3 regions of the Xanthomonas cassavae CFBP 4642 genome follow, and region 1 is predicted to be linked to each of the others. Evidence: predicted binding sites of a transcription regulator. Region 1 holds the regulator's gene; each other region holds the start of a gene.

Region 1 (4,239 bases):
ACCTTGCCGATCACATCGCCACCGACCTTGCTGCCATGCTCGGTGATCGCGGTGCGGGTGGCGTGGATCAGGCCATCGGCCTGGTTGCGGGTCTGCACCAGTTCCTGGAACTTCTTGTCTTCCTCGCGGTTGGCTTCCGCGTCGGCGACCATGCGCTGGATCTCTTCATCCGACAGACCCGAACCGGCCTTGATCTCAACCTTCTGTTCCTTGTTGGTCTTCTTGTCCTTGGCCGACACATGCAGGATGCCGTTGGCGTCGATGTCGAAGGACACTTCCACCTGCGGCATGCCGCGCGGCGCCGGCTCGATGCCGGACAGGTCGAACTTGGCCAGCGACTTGTTGAAGCGGGCCTGCTCGCGCTCACCTTGCAACACGTGCACGGTCACAGCCGACTGATTGTCTTCGGCGGTGGAGAAGGTCTGCGAGGCCTTGGTCGGAATGGTGGTGTTCTTTTCGATGATCTTGGTGAACACGCCGCCCATGGTTTCGATACCCAGCGACAGCGGGGTCACGTCCAGCAGCAGCACGTCCTTGACGTCGCCGGCCAGCACGCCGCCCTGGATCGCAGCGCCAACGGCCACCGCCTCGTCCGGGTTGACGTCCTTGCGCGGTTCCTTGCCGAAGAAATCGGCAACCGCCTGCTGCACCTTCGGCATGCGGGTCTGACCGCCGACCAGGATCACCTCGTTGATGTCGCTGGCACGCAGGCCTGCATCGTTCAATGCGGTGCGGCACGGCTCGATCGACTTCTTGACCAGGTCTTCCACCAGCGCTTCGAGCTTGGCACGGGTCAATTTGATGTTGAGGTGCTTCGGGCCCGAGGCATCGGCAGTGACGTACGGCAGGTTCACTTCGGTCTGCTGGGTGGACGACAGCTCGATCTTGGCGCGTTCGGCGGCGTCCTTCAGGCGCTGCAGCGCGAGCGGATCCTTGCGCAGGTCGATGCCCTGGTCCTTGTTGAACTCATCGACCAGATACTCGATGACGCGGTTGTCGAAGTCTTCGCCGCCCAGGAAGGTGTCGCCGTTGGTGGCCAGCACTTCGAACTGCTTCTCGCCATCGACTTCGGCGATCTCGATGATCGACACGTCGAAGGTGCCGCCGCCCAGGTCGTACACGGCGATCTTGCGGTCGCCGCCGTTCTTGTCCAGGCCATAGGCCAGGGCTGCGGCGGTCGGCTCGTTGATGATGCGCTTGACGTCCAGACCGGCGATGCGGCCGGCGTCCTTGGTGGCCTGGCGCTGGCTGTCGTTGAAGTACGCCGGCACCGTGATCACCGCTTCGGTGACCTTCTCGCCGAGGAAGTCTTCGGCGGTCTTCTTCATCTTTTCCAGCACGCGCGCGGAGATTTCCTGCGGCGCCATGCGCTTGGAATCGCTGGTCTGCACCCAGGCATCGCCGTTGTCGTGCGCCAGGATGCCGTACGGCACGTGCGAAATGTCCTTCTGCACTTCGCCGTCGGTGAACTTGCGGCCGATCAGGCGCTTCACCGCATAAAAGGTGTTCTTCGGGTTGGTCACCGCCTGGCGCTTGGCCGAGGCACCGACCAGCACTTCGCCGTCCTTGGTGTAGGCGACGATGGAAGGCGTGGTGCGGTCGCCCTCGGAATTTTCGATGACGCGGGCCTTGCCGCCGTCCATGATCGCCACGCACGAATTCGTGGTGCCGAGGTCAATACCAATGATCTTGCCCATGGATACGCTCCTGATGAGTCTTTAGCTGTGTCCGGCGACGCCGGGTCTGGCTGAGATGTGGGGGTGGCGCGCAGGTGTTCAAGCCACCCGTGCGCATCTGTGTTTCATCCGTGCGCCTGGCAGTTCAGCCGGCGCGATCGGTCAGTCGTGCTTGGCCACGACCACCAGGGCCGGGCGCAGCAGACGCTCGTTGAGCAGGTAGCCCTTCTGGAACACCTGCACCACGTGGCCGGGCGCGATGCCTTCGGCCTCGCCCTGGCTGATCGCTTGGTGCTGGTCCGGATTGAAGGGCTGGCCGACCGGGTCGAGCAGGGTCAGGCCGTTGTCGGCGGCGACCTTGAGCAATTGCTTGTAGGTCATGTCCAGGCCATCGCGCAGCGGGCTGGGTTGGCTGCCGGCCGCGGTCAGCCCGGCATCCAGGCTGTCGAACACCGGCAGCAACTCGCCCAGCAGCTTCTCGTTGGCGAACTTGCGGGCGTTTTCCACGTCGCGCGCGATCCGCTTGCGCTGGTTTTCCAGGTCGGCGCGCTCACGCAGGGCGTCGGCCTTTACCAGGGCGATCTCGCTGCGCAGCGACTCGATCTCGGCCTTGAGCGGATCGGTCTCGGGTGGGTTCTGGGACAGGTCTTCGGAGTCGAATTCGGGGTGGTCTTGAGTCATTTGCAGTTCCCGGGCAAGCGGAACGCCCGCCCCAACGTCACCCCGTATATGGGCGCCCGCGCGCGTTTCAAGCGAAAACCCATCGCCGTGATCGAGCGCGGTTATCGCGCCCCGGGCGGCTCCATGGCCGCACCCAGCACCTGGGCGGCGGTCTGCACCAGCGGAATCACCCGGTCGTAGGCCATGCGTTTGGGCCCGATCACCCCCAGCACCCCCAGCACTTGGCCGTTGGCGGTATACGATGCGGTGACCAGCGAGACGTCTTCCAGCGACACCATGCCGGTCTCCTCGCCGATGAAGATGCGTACGCCCGGGGCCTGGATGGTGCGTTCGAGCAGCTGCAGGATCTCGCGCTTGCTGGCGAAGGCCTCGAACAGCTCGCGCAAGCGGTCCAGGTCCGACAGGTCCTGCACCCCCATCAGCCGGGTCTGCCCGGCCATCACCATGTCGTCGGTCTCCGCCGGCACCAGCGCCTCGCTGGCCAGGTCCACGCTGTGCGCCAGCAGCTGCTCCATCTCGTTCTTGGCCATGCGCAACTCGCGCAGCAGGCTGGCGCGGATGTCCGCCAGCGCGCGCCCGGCGAACTGCGCATTGAGGTAATTGGCCACCCGCTCCAGCTCGGCCGGCTCGTAGGCGCGGCGCGGCTCGATCACCCGGTTCTGCACCTCGTTGTCGGCAAACACCAGGATCGCCAGCACCCGCCGCGCGTCCAGGGACACGAAGTCGATATGCCGGAACGCGAACTGCTCGCGCCGCGGGGCGCTGACCACCCCGACGAAATGGCTCATCGCCGACAGCATCTGCGAGGCGCTGCCCAGCAGCGACTGGGTGCCGTTGCCGCTGGCCAGCTCCGCGCGCAGCCGGCGCACTTCTTCCTCGCCGGGTGGCTGCATCTGCACCAGGCTGTCGACGAACACCCGGTAGCCATGCGCGGTGGGCACCCGCCCGGCCGAGGTGTGCGGGGAGCTGAGCAGCCCCACGTCTTCCAGATCGGCCAAAATATTCCGGATGGTGGCCGGGCTCACGTCCAGTCCGGCATGCTGGGCCAGGGTCCTGGACCCGACCGGCTCGCCGTCGCGGATGTAGCGCGCAATCAGCGTGCGCAGCAAGTGGCGGGCGCGGGGGTCGAGCATTGGGGACTGGGACGCGCGCATGGGATCATCCGGTGAGACTGGGCATAGATAATGTCTGGCCCCGGGGATGGCAAGCGTCCGACTCCCTGCCCGCACCATCAGGCCCTAAGCTTCCCCAACGCATTCACTCTCGACCCTCATGCTCAGACACCTCTCGATCAAGGATTTCGCCGTCGTCCGCGCCACCGAACTGGAATTCGGGCCGGGCATGACCGTGGTGTCGGGCGAAACCGGCGCCGGCAAGTCGCTGATGGTGGACGCGCTGGGCTTCCTGTCCGGCCTGCGTGCCGACAGCGGCGTGGTGCGCCATGGCGCCGACCGCGCCGAGCTGTCGGCCGAATTCCAGTTGCCGGCCGAGCACCCCGGCCTGGCCTGGCTAGCCGACAACGAGCTCGACGACGACGCCCAATGCCAGCTGCGCCGGATCATCCGCGCCGATGGCGGCTCGCGCGCCTGGATCAACGGCCGCCCGGTCACCTCCTCGCAACTGGCCGAGCTCGCGGCGCGGCTGGTGGAAATTCACGGCCAGCACGAACACCAGGCGCTGATGGCCCGCCACAGCCAGCTCGCCCTGCTCGACGCCTATGCCCGCAACAGCGCCCAGCGCGAGCAGGTGCGCCAGGCCAGCCAGCGCTGGCAGGCGCTGCTGGACGAGCGCGATGCGCTGTCGGCGCAGGGCGATGTCTCCGACCGGATCGGCTTTCTGGAACACCAGCTGGCCGAGCTGGAACGCGAAGACCTGGACCCGG
Region 2 (4,239 bases), 460 kb from region 1:
CCTATGTGCCGGTGATCGTGGTGTCCGGCGATGCGCAACAGCATCTGGTCGAACGCCGCTTCACCGAATACGTCACCGACTATTTCGACAAGGCGCTGGGTCACGAAGCCCTGGCCACCTTCATCCGCGGCTACGTGCAGCCCGAGCCGGTGGTGGGCGCCACCGTGCTGTACATCGAGGACAGCCGCGTGGTGGCCGAGGCGACCAAGCGCATGCTCGAGCGCCAGAGCCTGAAGGTGGTGCACGTGCTCACCGCCGAGGACGCATTCGCGCTGCTCACCGCCGAATCGCTGGGCCGGACCGAGCGCCGCATCGACGTGGTGCTGACCGACGTCACCCTCAAGGGCGAGCTCAATGGGCGCGATGTGGTCGAACGCATCCGCATCGACTTCGCCTACGGCAAGCGCCGCCTGCCGGTGCTGGTGATGACCGGCGACACCAACCCGCGCAACCAGTCCGAGCTGCTGCGCGCCGGTGCCAACGATCTGGTGCAAAAGCCCATCGAAGAGCGCCTGCTGGTCACCAAGGTGCTGTTCCAGCTGCGCCTGGCACGCCTGGAAGACCAGGCCGTGATGCTATGACCGAAGGGGAGGGACGCATCCAGCTGGAACCATCGTGGAAGGCAAAGGTGGGTGATTGGTTGCTGCGCCCGGAAATGCAGGAGCTGTCTGCGTTCTTGCGCCAGCGCAAGGCGGCCGGCGCGCGGGTGTTCCCGCCCGGTCCGCAGATCTTCGCCGCCTTCGATGCCACCCCGTTCGAGCAGGTCAAGGTGGTGATCCTGGGCCAGGATCCGTATCACGGCGAAGGCCAGGCGCATGGGCTGTGCTTTTCGGTGTTGCCGGGCGTGCCGGTGCCGCCGTCGCTGCTCAATATTTACAAAGAAATCCAGGACGATCTGGGCATCCCGCGTCCCGATCATGGCTATCTGATGCCGTGGGCGCGCCAGGGCGTACTGCTGCTCAACGCGGTGCTGACGGTGGAGCAGGGCCGGGCCGGCGCGCACCAGAACAAGGGCTGGGAAGGCTTCACCGACCACGTGGTGGAGACCCTCAACCGCGAACGCGAGGGCTTGGTGTTCCTGCTGTGGGGCAGTTACGCACAGTCCAAGGGCAAGGTCATCGACCAGGCCCGGCACCGCGTGTTCAAGTCCCCGCATCCTTCACCGTTGTCGGCGCACCGCGGTTTCCTGGGGTGCAAGCATTTCTCCAGGACCAACGAGCAGTTGCAGCGCCGTGGTCTGAGCCCGATCGACTGGTCGCTGCCGCCCCGCAACGCCCTGGACACAACCTCTGCCACCGGCTGAACGGCCCCGACGCCAGGCCCATTGGCGGCAGATTTGTCACCGTCTACGCAGGGTGTCGGTGGTAGCGTAGTGATCGAAATCGGGGAGCTCCACGGTAGAACGCCGTAAGGATCTCCAGCCCGAATGTCCTATGAATGGAACGCTGGGAACTCTTTCTATACCCGGCAGTCCAATAGTTCGACTGCTAAGATGGTGCCTATGAACCAGACTACTTCGACTGCCCTTGTGGCAAACAATCTCCCGATTCCCAGTGCGCTCGGTTCGCTGGACGCCTACATCGGTGCCGTGCACCAGATCCCGGTGCTGTCGGTCGATGAGGAGCAGAATCTGGCCCGCCGTTTCCGCGATGAGCTAGATTTGGACGCGGCGCGTGAACTGGTCCATTCCCACTTGCGCTTCGTGGTGCATGTGGCCCGCGGCTACAACGGCTACAGCCTGCCGCTGGGCGACCTGATCCAGGAAGGCAATATCGGCCTGATGAAGGCGGTCAAGCGCTTCGACCCGGACATGGGCGTGCGCCTGGTCAGTTTTGCGGTGCATTGGATCCGTGCGGAAATGCACGAGTTCATCCTGAAGAACTGGCGTATCGTCAAGGTCGCCACGACCAAGGCGCAGCGCAAGCTGTTCTTCAACCTGCGCAAGTCCAAGACCCGCCTGGGCTGGCTCAACGCGTCCGAAGTGACCGCGGTGGCCAAGGATCTGAACGTCTCCGAGCGTGAAGTCATGGAGATGGAGTCGCGCCTGTCCGGGCGCGATATCGGCTTCGATGCCTCCTCGGACGAGGACGACGACCATGGCCCGCCGTCGCCGGTGAGCTATCTGGTGGCCAACGAGGAAGATCCCTCGCAGGCGTACGAGCGGCACGACAGCGAAGATAATCAGCTGCAATTGCTGCGCGAAGGCATGGCCGGCCTGGACACGCGTTCGCGTGACATCGTCAAGCGTCGCTGGCTGGATTCGGAGTCCAAGGTGACGCTGCAGGAATTGGCCGACGAGTACGGCGTGTCGGCAGAGCGTATCCGCCAGATCGAGGCGAATGCGCTGAAAAAGATGAAGGCGCTGTTCGTGGCCTGATCCAGCCGACATGCGGTAAACGTTGAAAGACGGCCCGGGCAACCCGGGCCGTTTTGCATTGGGGCGCCTTGCGCAAAGGTTGCAGCAGGCCTTGAGGGCTTGGCCGGTAGTTCACTCCGGCGAGCGCGCCACCGGCAGATGCCAGCCATAACGGATAGCCATGAAACGCAGGCCGAAACACACACCGGCGCCGGTCGCCAGCGACCAGGCCTGCGGCACTTTCAGCATGTGCCCGATCGCGACCAGCCCGCCACCGGCAAGCGCTGCCACGGCATACAGTTCGGCCTGCAGCACCACCGGCGTGCGTGCGACCAGCAGGTCGCGTGCGATGCCGCCGCCGATACCGCTGAGCATGCCCAGCAAGGTCGCGCTAAGTGGGCTGAGGTGGTAATCCAGCGCCTTGCTGGTGCCGTAGACCGCAAACAGCGCCAGCCCCGCCGCATCGAAGATCTGCACCGGGTTGCGCAGGCGCTCTACCGCCGCATGCCAATAGAAGCCGGCAACGCCGGCCAGGCAGGCGGTGAGCAGGTACTGCGGCTGTACCAGCGCGGCCGGCGGGGTGGCGCCGATCAGTACATCGCGCACGATGCCACCGGACACCGCCGCCGCGCACGACAGCACCAGCACGCCGAACAGATCCAGGCGATTGCGCACCGCCACCGTCGCGCCGCTCAGGGCGAACACGAAGGTGCCGAGCAGATCCAGCAGGAACAGGACAGTCGCCACGGTCAGGCCGTCGAATCAGGCCGCACAGCATCGCGTACCGCGCGGGCCGCTGTCACCCGTCCTTGCTGTCGGGCGGCGGGTCGTCGGTAGCGCCGCCGAAGATGATGCGCGCGGCGCGCTGGTAGCTCCAGTACGCCATCGCCCAGTTCACCAGCACCACGAAGCGGTTGCGGAAGCCGATCAGGAAGTAGACGTGCGCGGCCAGCCAGAACCACCACGCCACGATGCCGGACAGCTTGAGCTTGCCTACGTGCACGATGGCCGCCATGCGCCCGATGGTGGCCAGGTTGCCGAAGTCCTGGTACCGGAACGCGGCTGCCGCCTGGCCGCGCTGACGTGCACGGATCGCCTTGGCGATGTGCTTGCCCATCTGCTTGGCCGCCGGCGCCACGCCCGGCACCGGCCGTCCGTCCTGCTGCACCGAGGCGAGGTCGCCGCCGACGAAGATGTCCGGATGGCCGGGCACGCTCAGGTCCGGCTCCACCAGCACCCGGCCGGCGCGGTCCAGCGGCACGCCGAGCGTGCGCGCCAGCGGCGAGGCCGCCACGCCCGCGGCCCACACCACGGTGCGCGCGGGCACGAAGGTCTCGCCGAGCTGGTAGCCCAGCGCATCGATACGGGTGACCGGGGTGCCGGTGTGCACTTCCACGCCCAGGCGCTCCAACTGCTTGCGCGCCTTGGCGGTGAGGTCGTCCGGGAACGAGGGCAGCACGCGCGGTCCGGCTTCGACCAGGCGCACCCGCGCCTGGCGCGGGTCGATGTGGCGGAATTCGTTCTTGAGCGTGTGGCGGGCGATTTCGGCCAGGGTGCCGGCCAGTTCCACGCCGGTGGGGCCACCGCCGACCACCGCAAAGCTGAGCCATGCGGCGCGTGCGGCGGGATCGGTTTCGGCTTCGGCGCGCTCGAAGGCCAGTAGCAGCTTGCGGCGCAGCACCAGCGCGTCGTACAGCGTCTTCAACCCGGGCGCGTGCTCGGCCCACTGGTCGTTGCCGAAGTAGGCATGCGTGGCCCCGGTGGCGAGCAGCAGCAGGTCGTAACCGACCGTCTTGCCGTCGGCCAGAACCACCTCGCGGCGGCCGGGCGCGATTTCGACCACATCGCCGAGTTGTACTTCGACATTGCGCTGCTCGCGCAGG
Region 3 (4,239 bases), 2.0 Mb from region 1:
CGGCGACGATCAGCAGCGGCTTGCCGGCCTTGGCCACGCCTTCCAGCACGGGCAGCAGGTCACGCACGTTGGAGATCTTCTTGTCGTGCAGCAGGATGAACGGGTCGTCCAGATCGGCCGACTGGCTCTGCTGGTTGTTGATGAAGTACGGGGAGAGGTAGCCGCGATCGAACTGCATGCCCTCGACCACGTCCAGCTCGTTTTCCAGGCCCGAGCCTTCTTCAACGGTGATCACGCCTTCCTTGCCGACCTTCTGCATCGCTTCGGCAATGATGTTGCCGATCGACTCGTCCGAGTTGGCCGAGATGGTGCCGACCTGGGCAATCGCCTTGTCGTCGGTGGTGGGCTTGGAGATGTTCTTCAGCTCGACGACGGCGGCCTTGACGGCCTGGTCGATACCGCGCTTGAGGTCCATCGGGTTCATGCCGGCGGCCACGGCCTTGGCGCCTTCGCGGATCAGGGCCTGCGCGAGCACGGTGGCGGTGGTGGTGCCGTCGCCGGCGTTGTCGTTGGTCTTGGAAGCGACTTCCTTGACCATCTGCGCGCCCATGTTCTCGAACTTGTCAGCCAGTTCGATTTCCTTGGCGACGGAGACGCCGTCCTTGGTGATGGTCGGCGCGCCGAAGCTCTTTTCGAGCACGACGTTGCGGCCCTTCGGGCCCAGGGTGGCCTTGACGGCATTGGCAAGCACGTTGACGCCACGAACCATGCGGGTACGTGCGTCTTCACCGAAACGAATGTCTTTAGCAGCCATTGTCTGAAACTCCGGGATTTGAGATTGGGGATTGGGGATTGGCTAGAGCGGGTTCCGGGGGAGATGCGGGATCAGCTGCGCGACGCGCACTGACCAATCCCGAATCTCGACTCCCGAATCCCGCCGTCAACGGCTTTAGCCGATGACGGCCAGGATGTCGTCTTCGCGCAGCACCTTGTACTCGACGCCTTCGGACTTGTAGCTGCTGCCGGCGTACTGGCCGTAGATGACCTTGTCGCCCACCTTGACCACCGGCGCGCGCAGGCTGCCGTTGTCCAGCGGCTTGCCGGCGCCGATGGCGACGACTTCACCCTTGGTGGACTTTTCCTTGGCGGAGTCCGGGATCACGATGCCGCCGGCGGAAACTTCGTCGGCTTCGATCGGCTTGACTACAACGCGGTCGTGAAGCGGCTTGATGCTCATAGAGAAAGACCCTCTTAAGTAATTGATTGGCCTGGAAATTATCGGCGATGTTAGCACTCGTATATGACGACTGCCAGCACAGCGCGCGGAAAAAACCCGACAGAGCGGGTGCCGGCCAGAGATTGTGCTGGGCGGGCGGGTTTCAAGGGCCGGGCGCAAAAAATTTTCATCCGCTCGACACGCGGGGGCCACCGTGCAGCCAGGCAAGGCGTGAAGGATCGGGCCGGGGGCATGCGCCGCGACGTTCTGGGCACAGCCACGCGCGGGCGCTCGCCTGCAGCGCAGCCGGCGCCGGGGATTGCAGCGGCTAGGCGCGCTGCGCCGGGATCGCGCCACGCCACGGCACCCTACCCTCCCGAATGACCATTGCCCTGAAGTGGAACCAGGTTCCATCGGCTGTCATGCACAGGCTCTACAGTCGCGAACGCATTCCCCGATCACAAGGAGCTGTCGATGAGATTGCCGTTCCGTCGTCTTCCGCTGGCCTGCGCCGTAGCCCTGGCCGTCCCCACCGCCCACGCCGCGGTGTTCATCAACGAACTGCATTACGACGACGCGGGCGCCTCCGGCGACACCGGCGAAGGCGTGGAAGTGGTGGCCACTGCCGGCGAATCGCTGAGCGGCTACCGCATCCAGCTCTACAACGGCAGTACCCCGGGTGCGGCCACGGTCTACGCCACCACCGCGGTACCGGCCGGCAACCTGGTCAGCTGCGGCAGCCAGGTACGCATCGCCACGGTGAGCTACGCCAGCAACGGCGTACAGAACGGCCCCAACGACGGTGTGGCGCTGGTCGACCCCAACGGCCAGCTGGTGCAGTTCCTCAGCTACGAAGGCGCCATCACCGGCAGCGGCAGCGGCGGCGCCGCGGCCGGGGTCACCAGCCAGAACCTGCCGGTCAGCGAGAGCAACAGCAGTGCGGTCGGCAGCTCCCTGCAGCTCACCGGTACCGGCAGCAGCGCGGCCAACTTCAGCTGGGCCGGCTCGGCGGCGCAGACCTTCGGCGCGTGCAACCGCGGCCAGAGCTTCAACGGCAGCGGCGGTGGCGGAACCACCGGTGCCCCCAGCATCACCAGCACCACGCCTAGCCAGGGCGCGACCGGCTTTCCCGCCGCCGGCGACCTGAGCGTGGGTTTCAGCGAGGCGGTGACGCTGAGCAGCGGCGCCTTTGCGCTCAGCTGCGCCAGCTCCGGCACGGTGGCGCTCAGCCATCCAACCAGCGGCACCCGCTTCACCCTGTCCACCAATACCGCCTTGGTCGGTAGTGAGCGTTGCACCCTGGCGATCACCGCCAGCGCCATCCGCGATGCCAGCGGGCTGAGCCCGGCGGCCAATCAATCCATCGCCTTCACCGTGGCGACCGCCAGCGGCGGCGGCACCGGCTACTACGCGCGGGTGAACACCACCAGCCCCAGCCAGCTGCGCTGCTCGCTCAACGCCACCATCCGCGGCCACACGGTGTACCCGTACAGCGGCACCGGCACCAGTACCTGGACCATCCTGGAGATGGCCGACGAAGACCCCAACAACAGCGGCCGCATCCTGGACGCCTACCGCAACCGCAGCTACGCCAAGGTCAGCGACCGGGCCGGCACCGGCAGCGGGCTCACCTACAACCGCGAGCACACCTGGCCCAACTCGCTGGGCTTCGGCAGCGCCACCGGCGACCGCGGCCTGCCGTATGCGCCCTACACCGACACCCACATGCTGTACCTGACCAACACCACCTTCAACGCCGACCGTGGCAACAAGCCCTACGCCACCTGCACCAGCAGCTGCGGCGAGCGGGTGACCGAGGTCAACGACGGCAGCGGCGGCGGCAGCGGGCGCTATCCGGGCAATTCCAACTGGGTCCGCACGCCGGACGGCAACGGCGGCACCTTCGAGGTGTGGGGCCGGCGCAAGGGCGATATGGCGCGCGCGGTGATGTACATGGCGATCCGCTACGAAGGCGGCCTTGATGCGGCCACCGGCCAGTCCGAGCCGGACCTGGAGCTCACCGACGACCGCAGCCGGATCGTGCAGACCGCGTCCTCGCCCGCCTACATGGGCCTGCTGTCCACGCTGCTGGCCTGGCACCAGGCCGACCCGCCGGACGATGCCGAGCGGGCGCGCAACCAGGTGATCTTCAGCTTCCAGGGCAACCGCAACCCGTTCGTGGATCACCCCGAATGGGCCACCGCCGGCCTGTTCAATTCGGCCAAGCCGGCCAGTTGCCAGCTGGCCAACTGAGCGATACCGGCCCGGCGCCGGATGCGTCGGGCCGGTGCGCTGTGTGTGCGGAGCCGTTCTTGCGATGACCACGGTGCTGCTACGCCACCAGTGCGGGCACCGGAGTCAACCACCGCAGGGGGATCCCCTTGATCCGTGCTGATCCTTCGCCCCCCACTGGCACGCCAGCCGGGGGCGAACTGGATGCCGCGTTCCGGAACCCCCGGTCGATCCCCCGCAGGCAGGGGATTACACTGCCGGGTCCGATGACTGCCTCTTCCCTCCATTTGTTGCTCAGCACCTGCCCGGATGCCGACAGCGCCGAGCGCATCGCCCATGCCTTGCTGGACGAACGCCTTGCCGCCTGCGTCACCCAGCTGCCTGGCGTGCAGTCGCTGTATCGCTGGAACGGGGCGATCGAGCGCAGCAGCGAAGTGCAGTTGCTGATCAAGACCTGGGAAGACCGCCTGCCGGACGCCATCGCGCGGCTGCAGGCGCTGCATCCGTATGAACTGCCGGAGGCGGTAGCGGTCCACGCCAGCGCCGGGCTGCCGGCCTATCTCGATTGGGTCCGGGCCGAAACCCGCTAAGGAATCCTCAACCTCCATGAAGTCCCTGTCCCGCTGGATCGCCCGCCGCATGCTGTTGGCCGCCCCCCTGTTCGCCGCCTCGCTGGCGCTGGTGGCGCCCGCCGCGCAGGCGGTCAGCGAAGCCGACCTGCTGCCGGTGGACCAGGCCTTCGCGCTGAGTGCGCAGGCCGACAGCCGCGACAGCATTGCGCTGCAATGGAAGATCGCGCCGGGCTATTACCTTTATCGCCACCGCATCGGCGTCAAATCCGGCCAGGGCTT

What was found. The regulator HrcA, encoded in region 1, represses chaperone genes, less so after heat shock. The targets are predictions, from matches to a motif close to TTNGCACTCNNNNNNNNNGAGTGCNAA.
Region 2: a site for HrcA is predicted at 1,465-1,491, ahead of rpoH (RNA polymerase sigma factor RpoH). Genes of this name have one in related genera too.
Region 3: a site for HrcA is predicted at 1,228-1,254, ahead of XCSCFBP4642_RS0104045 (co-chaperone GroES). Genes of this name have one in related genera too.

The regions. Positions count from the first base shown of each region.
Region 1 covers NZ_CM002139.1:4,077,790-4,082,028, forward strand. The annotation lists gene dnaK (molecular chaperone DnaK) at 1-1,697, opposite strand, end outside; gene grpE (nucleotide exchange factor GrpE) at 1,839-2,357, opposite strand; gene hrcA (heat-inducible transcriptional repressor HrcA) at 2,459-3,490, opposite strand; gene recN (DNA repair protein RecN) at 3,630-4,239, shown strand, end outside.
Region 2 covers NZ_CM002139.1:4,536,781-4,541,019, reverse strand. The annotation lists gene XCSCFBP4642_RS0120225 (response regulator) at 1-581, shown strand, start outside; gene ung (uracil-DNA glycosylase) at 578-1,303, shown strand; gene rpoH (RNA polymerase sigma factor RpoH) at 1,502-2,377, shown strand; gene XCSCFBP4642_RS0120210 (trimeric intracellular cation channel family protein) at 2,489-3,103, opposite strand; gene XCSCFBP4642_RS0120205 (NAD(P)/FAD-dependent oxidoreductase) at 3,156-4,239, opposite strand, start outside.
Region 3 covers NZ_CM002139.1:905,877-910,115, reverse strand. The annotation lists gene groL (chaperonin GroEL) at 1-754, opposite strand, end outside; gene XCSCFBP4642_RS0104045 (co-chaperone GroES) at 890-1,177, opposite strand; gene XCSCFBP4642_RS0104040 (endonuclease) at 1,631-3,409, shown strand; gene cutA (divalent-cation tolerance protein CutA) at 3,655-3,978, shown strand; gene XCSCFBP4642_RS0104030 (protein-disulfide reductase DsbD family protein) at 3,995-4,239, shown strand, end outside.